3 regions of the Blautia faecis genome follow, and region 3 is predicted to be linked to each of the others. Evidence: predicted binding sites of a transcription regulator. Region 3 holds the regulator's gene; each other region holds the start of a gene.
The links. The regulator Rex, encoded in region 3, represses fermentation and respiration genes when NADH is low (regulators of the CRP and FNR family bind a similar motif). The targets are predictions, from matches to a motif close to ATTGTTAANTANTTAACAAT.
Positions count from the first base shown of each region.

Region 1: the regulator Rex is predicted to act here: its motif matches at 2,231-2,250, upstream of pckA (phosphoenolpyruvate carboxykinase (ATP)).
Region 2: the regulator Rex is predicted to act here: its motif matches at 1,207-1,226, upstream of PGQ38_RS05245 (L-lactate dehydrogenase).

Region 1 is NZ_JAQDKY010000038.1:23,581-26,841, reverse strand. It holds gene pckA (phosphoenolpyruvate carboxykinase (ATP)) at 402-2,006, opposite strand; gene PGQ38_RS15435 (low molecular weight protein-tyrosine-phosphatase) at 2,482-2,958, opposite strand; partial or broken gene PGQ38_RS20135 (DUF6783 domain-containing protein) at 3,195-3,261, opposite strand, start outside.
Region 2 is NZ_JAQDKY010000007.1:16,140-19,400, reverse strand. It holds gene pepT (peptidase T) at 1-595, shown strand, start outside; gene PGQ38_RS05250 (hypothetical protein) at 803-946, shown strand; gene PGQ38_RS05245 (L-lactate dehydrogenase) at 1,331-2,278, shown strand; gene PGQ38_RS05240 (CoB--CoM heterodisulfide reductase iron-sulfur subunit B family protein) at 2,566-3,261, shown strand, end outside.
Region 3 is NZ_JAQDKY010000005.1:105,579-108,839, forward strand. It holds gene PGQ38_RS04330 (ABC-F family ATP-binding cassette domain-containing protein) at 1-603, opposite strand, end outside; gene PGQ38_RS04335 (redox-sensing transcriptional repressor Rex) at 882-1,535, shown strand; gene PGQ38_RS04340 (NAD(P)H-hydrate dehydratase) at 1,615-3,171, shown strand; gene alr (alanine racemase) at 3,246-3,261, shown strand, end outside.

The DNA.
Region 1 (3,261 bases), on a different contig from region 3:
ATCCGTATTTGAAATAAAAGATGGAAGCAGATATTTAGAAATAGATAAGGCTTCCATTTGAGTTGCTGTATGGATAGTATATAAGATATGAATGTGTTTGTAAAGGATTTTCTATCGACAATTTTCCCTTGCAATAAAAGCTGTTATTACTGTTCACGACCTTCACAGCAGCACGCTTCGCGATGCACAGAAATCATGTTCACATGATTTCGCGCTGTAATTCTCGTATTTGCTTTAAACTTTGTTCACCAAAAAAACTCCTCGCGAGACGTTAACAGTGAATAGCAACAAGCTGTGATGGTTGTTTTCTTTATTCATAGAAAACATTTTATAAATATTGCCAGTATAAACAACAAAGGGCCTGCCGTAAATACGGCAGACCCATAAATAATCTTAAATGATTATGCCTGAGGACCAGCTGCAACAAGTGCTTTACCAGCTGCATTTCCTTCATATTTCTTGAAGTTCTTAACGAAACGATCTGCAAGATCTTTTGCTTTAACTTCCCACTCAGAAGCATCAGCGTATGTGTCACGAGGATCAAGGATACCTGTGTCAACGCCTGTAAGCTCTGTAGGAACCTCAAAGTTAAAGAATGGAATCTTCTTAGTCGGTGCTGTTAAGATAGCGCCGCTGAGGATTGCATCGATAATACCACGAGTATCTTTGATGGAGATACGTTTTCCTGTTCCATTCCATCCTGTATTAACCAGGTATGCTTTTGCTCCGCTCTTCTCCATTTTCTTAACCAGCTCTTCAGCGTATTTTGTCGGATGCAGTTCAAGGAATGCCTGTCCGAAACAAGCTGAGAATGTAGGTGTAGGCTCTGTGATTCCACGCTCTGTACCAGCAAGTTTAGCTGTGAATCCAGACAGGAAGTAGTACTGAGTCTGCTCTGGTGTCAGGATAGATACTGGAGGAAGTACTCCGAATGCATCTGCGGAAAGGAAGATAACATTCTTAGCAGCCGGTGCGGAAGAAATCGGGCGAACGATTTTCTCAATGTGGTTGATCGGATAAGATACACGAGTGTTCTCTGTAACGCTCTTATCAGCGAAATCAATCTTTCCTTCTGCGTCAAGTGTAACGTTCTCAAGAAGAGCATTTCTCTTGATTGCATTGTAAATATCCGGCTCAGAATCCTTGTCAAGGTTGATAACCTTAGCATAGCAGCCGCCCTCGAAGTTGAACACTCCGTTGTCGTCCCAGCCGTGCTCATCATCACCGATAAGGAGTCTCTTAGGATCTGTGGAAAGTGTAGTCTTACCTGTTCCTGAAAGGCCGAAGAAGATAGCGGTGTTCTCACCGTTCATATCTGTATTTGCAGAGCAGTGCATGGAAGCGATGCCCTTAAGCGGCAGATAGTAGTTCATCATGGAGAACATACCTTTCTTCATCTCTCCGCCATACCATGTATTGACAATAACCTGCTCGCGGCTTGTAATGTTGAACATTACAGCTGTCTCAGAGTTAAGACCTAATTCTTTGTAGTTCTCTACTTTAGCCTTGGAAGCGTTGTAAACAACGAAATCTGGCTCGAAGTCTTTCAGTTCTTCTTCTGTAGGCTGGATGAACATGTTTGTTACAAAGTGTGCCTGCCAAGCAACCTCAACGATGAAACGGATTGCCATACGGGTATCTTTGTTAGCACCGCAGAATGCATCAACTACGAAAAGTCTCTTGTCGGAGAGCTCTTTCTTAGCGATCTCTTTCACTGCTTCCCATGCTTCCTGTGATGCAGGATGGTTATCATTCTTATATTCGTCAGATGTCCACCATACGGTGTCTTTAGAATTCTCATCCATTACGATATATTTGTCTTTAGGAGAACGTCCGGTATAAATACCTGTCATAACGTTAACAGCGCCAAGCTCGCTGACCCGTCCTTTTTCAAAGCCCTCAAGACCTGGTTTGGTCTCCTCTTCAAATAACATTTCATAAGAGGGGTTGTAAACAATTTCTGTAGTTCCGGTAATACCATACTTTGTTAAATCGATTTTTGCCATCTTACACTTAACCTCTTTTCTCTAAAATGGAATTCATCTGCGAATGCAGATTTATAGCTTCAGTCCGCATCTCACCGTAATACATATCAAAGAATATTATCTGCGGTCACAGCCTCTATGGTACAAAACCAAAGGAATGGAACCGGATTGATTCCCTTTTTCCTTATCCTATATTATACATATCTGAGGGATAAAATCAACACAATTTTCCGTTTTTTTGTATTTTTGTTAAAGTTTTATCATATAGAAAACACGCCTCTGACATTTTATGAGACGTGTTTTCTAATGATATTTTTATTGCATTAGAGCGTCATTGCGAAATTCTTAGATTGAGGTTATTGTAGCCCTGTTGAATAAAATTGTCACTAGAATAGGGAATAGAAAATGTTCAAAATGCACATTTTTGCATTGTTTTTTTGTTTTTACTATTTTTATTTCATCATTACGTTTATCATATTGCGTATACTCTTCCAACCTATATCTTCTCATTTTTCTCCAGATACGCAAGAAATCCTTCGCAGCCTTCTACTACATCTCTATAAGTAGATTCAAAATCCCCCGTATACCACGGATCAGCAATATCTCTGGGATTATCTGAATAATCCAGTAAGAGCTTCACTTTCCCTTCCGGATCCTTTCCTACAATTCGCAAGATATTCCGAATGTTTCTCTCTTCCATTCCCAGAATATAATCATATTTTCCATAATCTGCTTTGGTGATCTGTACCGCTCTTTTCCCCTCGCAGGAAATCCCATGCTTTGCCAATTCCCGCTTTGCCGGCGGATAAACCGGATTCCCGATTCCATTCCAGATTTCCTCTGTACTAGTGGCTGCAGACGCAATGTAAAATTTAGCCTTGATGCCTCGTTTCGTAACCATATCCTTCATAACGAATTCAGAAATTGGGCTGCGGCAGATATTGCCGTGGCAGACAAATAACACTCTTATCATTGCTTAAAACTCCTTGAAATGCTGTATTCACGCTGTTTACAGGCATTTTCCGATAATCTTCAATCCTGTCATTTTCCTGTATATCACAGCATAAATTCGTATATTTTCTTATCCAAATTTAGTAACTTCTTAGTAATAACCAGCCTGGAAAACAGGCTTCCTAAGAACCTTATAATCAGATTATTTTTAATTTTTTTCTATTATTTTATCATACTATGCCGGTTTTGCAATCCTATTCATCTCTTCCTAGAGCGTGTTTGAAAAAGGCTTTCTGCAAGATGTGCGTCACAATTTGTGGGAGAT
Region 2 (3,261 bases), on a different contig from region 3:
CAATGCCGCAGGTGCGAAAGTAAAGATCAAAGGCTTTTCTGTACACCCGGGCAGCAGTAAGAACACCATGATCAATGCAGCCCTGGTTGCCATGGAGTTCAATAACATGCTTCCGGCAGGAGATACCCCAGCGAACACAGAAGAGTATGAGGGATTTTTCCATCTCTGTGAAATGAGCGGAGATGTGTCTTCTGCAAGCCTTGACTACATTATCCGTGACCACGACAGCGCCATGTTCGCCTGCCGCCAGGAGCTGATGAGACATATCGTCAAGCTTCTCAACGAGAAATACGGCGAAGGTACCGTAACCCTCATCATCAAAGAACAGTACCGCAACATGAAAGAGAAGATCGAGCCTTGCATGCACCTGATCGATAACGCCAAGAAAGCCGTCCAGCAGTCCGGGCTGAATCCTAAGACAGTTGCAATCCGCGGCGGCACAGATGGCGCAAGGCTTTCCTTCATGGGACTGCCCTGTCCGAACCTTGGAACCGGCGGCTATGCCTTCCACGGACCATGCGAACACATTACCGTTGAAGGAATGGATTATGCTGTGGAGAATCTGAAGAATATTGTGAAGCTGTACGCCTGCTGATTCGGGTAGGAAAAAAGCATTGGTGAGATATATAATTTTTTAAACATGCTTTAGAAAAAAGCATCTGTCGAATCGTAACCGACAGGTGCTTTCTTCTTCTCAAAATTTAAACAAAATTTTACATGGCTAAGACAACAACATGCTTTTTTCCCCTTATAATTATCCTGAGAAAAAAGCTAAAAAGGATAAAAAGGAGAACTGATCTACTTGAAGTACCAGGAAATTGTAAATAATAAGGAAATTAATGCATATCTGAAAAAGGGAGACGCCAATCTGGGGACAATGGGATTTACAGAAGTAACCTACATAAAATCATACAAAACAGAGCTCCTATATTTATGCAATATGTAAAAGCCCCAAAATAATGATAAAAATTTCAAAAAACAGTTGTTAAAAGATTGTCATTGTGGTATCTTAATGAGAGCGGAGAAAACCAATATTTTATGCGGAGACGAAGAGGGAAAAGTCCTTTTGTTGAGAATTGTTTGTCAAGAAACACATAGTGACATGACTTGAACCAGGAAAACAGGAAGAAAATTCTCTGTGTTTCTGGTTTAGGCCATGTCACAAGGCAGAAAATAAAGTTTTTACCCGCTTTTTTTCTAACTGTGATTGTTAAAAAATAAACAAGAAACAAAAGACATCACACAGGGAAAACCAACCAATCCCACGGAAAAGTAACAAAACAGAGGGAAAAGTTGACACAATCCCACAACCCCATGAAAGGAGTTTTTTATGAGCAGCAAAATTACCATTATCGGAGCTGGAAGCGTTGGCTCCACTATCGCTTACACACTGGCACACGATGAGATCGCTTCCGAGATTGTTCTGATCGACATCAACAAGGAGAAGGTTGAAGGAGAGGTTATGGACATTGAGCAGGGAACCTGCTTTAGAAGCCCTGTATCTCTGGTGGCCGGAGATTACGCAGATGCCAAAGATTCAGACATCGTGATCATTACTTCCGGAATCGCCCGTAAACCAGGACAGACACGAATTGAGCTTACTCAGACAAACGTAAACATTCTGAAGAGCATCACTCCTCAGATCGTAAAAGAAGCTCCGGACGCAAAGTATATTATTGTAAGCAACCCGGTAGATATTATGACCTATGTATTTACCAAGATTTCCGGTCTTCCGGAGAATCAGATCATGGGATCCGGAACTATTCTTGATACAGCAAGACTTCGCTATGGACTTTCCGAGCACTTCAAAGTAGCCCAGGGAAATATCCACGCTTATGTGTTTGGCGAGCACGGCGACACCTCCTTCATTCCATGGACCGGCGCTTACATTTCCGGTCTCAGCACAGATGAGTATTATGAAGAAATGAAAGCTCACGGCAAGGATGTGAAACCTCTGGATAAAGAAGCCATGCTGGAATATGTACAGAAATCCGGCGGAAAAGTTATTGCAAAGAAAGGCGCAACCTTCTACGCAGTATCTGCTACCGTTTGCCAGCTGGTAGGTCTGATCCTGGCAGCTTCCGATTCCCTTGCAACCGTATCCTCCATGCTTCACGGTGAGTATGGAATCGAAGATGTGTGCCTGAGTACCCTTACTCTTGTAGGACCAAATGGAATACAGGGAAAAGTTCAGATGCGTATGAATAAAGAGGAAATTGCATTGCTGAAGAAGAGTGCCGATGCCCTGAAGGAAGTAATCGCACAGATTGAGCTTTAAAAGTTATTGTTCCCAGATATTATTCCGCGAAGCAGACAGATGTGAACGGAAGAAACAGTAATTTTTCACCTTAGCTTTGTAGAGTGCATTTTGTAAAGAAAAAAATAATTTCAAGTGCAGAATCGAAGCATTACATTCAACTATACCAGCAAAGACATCCCGGCTTCTATCGTGGAAAGCGGTAAGTCGGGTTCCACTTTGCGAAAGCAACCCAAATAGCTGCTGTTTACCTATATGAATTTAGAAAAGCATATTTTGTGAACAGTGACAAGAAAGGAACAAGAAGCATGAAGTACAGTTATTATCCAGGATGTACCCTGAAGAATAAGGCAAAAGATCTGGATGCCTATGCCAGAGCTTCTGCAAAAGCACTGGGCTTCGAAATGGAAGAGATAGAAGACTGGCAGTGCTGCGGCGGCGTATATCCTCTTGGCAGCGATGAGATTGCCACCAAACTTTCTTCCGTCCGGGCTTTAAATGACGCAAAAGAAAAAGGACAGGATCTGATCACAGTCTGTTCAGCCTGTCATCATGTGCTCAAACGTGTGAACGACGACATGAAAAACGTGGACGACATCCGCACCAGAGCAAATAATTATCTGAAACTGGATACTCCATATGAAGGAGAGACAAATGTCCTTCATTATCTGGAAGTACTCCGTGATGAAGTTGGATTTGATGAGATCAAAAAGAAAGTGGTAAATCCTTTAACTGGCAAAAAAATCGGTGCATATTATGGCTGCCTTCTTTTAAGACCAGGAAAGATCATGGCATTTGATAATCCGGAGAATCCCACCATTATGGAAGACTTCATCCGTGCCCTTGGCGCAGAGCCTGTGGTATACCCATACCGCAATGAGTGCTGCGGCGGCTACATTTCCCTGAAAGAAAAAGAAATGGCACAGAATATGTGTGAAAAGATCATGGACAGTGCAAAGGGCTTTGAAGCAGATATGCTGATCACAGCCTGTCCACTTTGCATG
Region 3 (3,261 bases):
CTCAAGCCATGCAATGCTCTCCATATCCAGATGGTTGGTAGGCTCGTCCAGAAGGAGAATATCCGGTTTGGAAATCAGAAGCTTGCCAAGTGCAACCCGGGTTTTCTGACCTCCGGAAAGGTTCTCAATCTGTTTGCCGTAGTCTTCTTCTTCAAATCCAAGACCTTTTAAAACGCCTACGATTTCACTTTTATAAGCGTAGCCGTTTTCCAACTCAAACTGGTGAGTCAGGCGGGTGTAGCTGTTCATCAGGCTCTCAAGTTTGTCTCCTGCTACGTATTTCATTTCCTGCTCCAGAGAACGGATCTTGTCCTCCATATCCAAAATGTACTGCTTGGTGGTCATCAGTTCTTCGTAAATGGTGTGATGACCGTGGATATCCTGGTACTGGGCCAGATAACCGATCTTCTTATCCTTGGCAATGACCACCTGACCGGAATCCGCGGAAATCTCCTCCATGATAATACGAAGAAGAGTTGTTTTCCCCGCACCGTTATTGCCGATGAGAGCGGCCTTTTCCCGTTCTTCTATGTGAAAAGAAGCATCCTGCAGGATCACCTTTTCCCCAAAAGATTTGCAGATGCTCTGACATGATAAAATCATAAGTTCCTCCTTAAAAAGGCGGTTCTGTATACACAGAAACAGCATTATTAGAATGTTCAATAGTATATTATACTTGAAAAATTTATTTTTTGAAAGAATAATTGTCAAATCACAAAAAAATTTGCAAAAATTTGTAATTCTGCACAACTTTAATTGACAAGAAAATAACATTTCGGTATAATTGACATAGTGTTACGCGGGCTGCCGTTTACAGGTAATGTTCCGCGATGCGTTTTTAGCGGAAAAATACAGGCAGCGGAAACAAGGAGGGGAACATTTTGGATGCAAAAGAGATCTCAAAGGCGGTAATTAAGAGATTGCCAAGATATTATCGCTATCTGGGGGAGCTGATGGAAGAGAAGGTGGAACGTATATCTTCCAACGACCTGAGTAAAAAAATGCATGTGACTGCTTCACAGATCCGACAGGACTTAAATAATTTTGGCGGTTTTGGACAGCAGGGATATGGATATAATGTAGAATATCTTTATACAGAAATTGGTAAAATACTGGGTTTGGACACCATTCATCCCATGATCATCCTGGGCGCAGGTAATCTGGGACAGGCACTTGCCAATTATGGAGACTTCGAAAAACGTGGCTTCCGTCTGGTTGGAATTTTTGATATAAACCCGGTTCTGGAGGGGATTTCTGTTCGCGGGATTGAGATTCGGATGATCAACAGTCTCCCGGAATTTATCAGGGAGAATCAGGTGGAGATTGCTATTTTAACCCTGCCGAAGAATAAGGCCAAGGAGATGGCGAAGGTTCTTATTGACAATGGAATCAAGGCAATCTGGAATTTTGCCCATACAGATCTTGACGCCCCGGAGGATGTGATCGTGGAGAATGTTCATCTGTCCGAGAGCCTGATGGCTCTGTCTTACAACTTAAGCCAGTATCGTAACGAACATAAAGAAAACAAAGAATAAAAGTCAAAGAGGACTGCTGCTTGTCTCGCTGAAGGATTTACAGGAGACCGGGCGGCAGTTTTGCATTAGGAGTGGTCTTATGAAAAAAGTTGTAACCTGCAGTCAGATGAAGCTGCTTGACCATGGCACCATTCATAATATGCATGTTCCCTCTCTGGTTCTCATGGAGAGGGCAGCACTTGCCACAGCAGAAGAGATCCGGAAATATCTGGAAAAGAAAAACGGTTCTGGAAATTTGAAAAAAGAACGGATTCTGACCGTCTGCGGATCTGGCAATAACGGAGGTGACGGCATTGCCATTGCAAGACTTCTGCATCTGGCAGGGATCCGTTCTGAGATTTATCTTGCAGGAAATCCGGATAAAATGACAGAAGAAACCCGACACCAGTGGGACATTGCCATGAGCTACCAGGTACCGTTAATGAATAACCCTGTATGGGATGAATATACTGTTATAGTAGACGGAATTTTCGGCGTTGGACTCTCCAGGGAGATTACCGGGAATTACAAAGAGATAATTGACCATATGAATGAAGCTCCTGCATATAAAGCAGCGGTGGATATTCCGTCTGGCATTCATGGAGATACGGGAGCTGTTCTTGGAACTGCTTTTGAGGCAGATCTTACCGTAACATTTGCGTATAAAAAACGTGGGCTTTGTCTATATCCGGGAAGAGCTTATGCTGGCAGAACTGTGGTGGCGGATATTGGAATTTATGACCGGGACCGTGATGGCAGTGAGCTTGCAAGCAAGGCTGCCTGGCATATAGAAAAATCTGATATGAAAACTCTTCCGGCAAGAAAACCATGGGGAAATAAAGGAACATTTGGCAAGGTTCTTCTTGTGGCGGGTTCGAAGGGAATGTGCGGAGCAGCCTGTCTGAGTGCCAGTGCAGCACTTCATGGAGGTGCCGGGATGGTGAAAATCCAGACTGTGGAAGAGAACCGGATTCCTTTACAGAGCCTTTTGCCTGAGGCAATGCTGACCAGCGAATTTGATGAGGAAGCCAATAAGAAAAATTTAAACTGGTGTGATGTGCTGGTGATCGGTCCAGGACTTGGAACTGAAGGCTCAGGAAAGGAAAGAATGCTTTGGTTCCTGGAAAACGGAGCAAAAGCAGGAAAGCCTGTTATACTGGATGCAGATGGTCTGAATATTCTGGCAATGCATCCACAGTGGATGAAATTCATAGGGGAACAGACCATTCTCACACCCCACATGGGCGAGATGAGCCGTCTTTGCGGCTTGGATGTATCAGAACTAAAGGAAGACCCTGTAGCCCGTGCTTATCAGTATGCAGAGAAAAGTGGCGGTGTTCTGGTACTGAAAGACGCATGTACAGTAGTGACTGACCGGAATGAAAAGCTGTATCTGAATCTTTCTGGTAATTCGGGAATGGCCACAGCAGGAAGCGGAGATGTGCTTTCCGGTATTATCGCATCTGTTCTCTGCATGTATTTAAGCTGTGAGGAAGAACAGGAGCTTTCCTATAAAGCTGCCATGGCGGTGTATATTCACGGTCTTTGCGGTGATATTGCCAGAGAGAAAAAAGGATCTCACGGCATGACGGCGAAGGATATGATCGAAGCCCTGCCGGAAGTTTTGAAACTGGCAGAAGTTCAGAGTAAAGGATGAGAATTGTGACGTACATTTTGCAGAACGCCTTTTGAGGCATGCTCTGATAAATTTAGAAAATCGAGGAAAATGTTATGGAAAAATACAGCA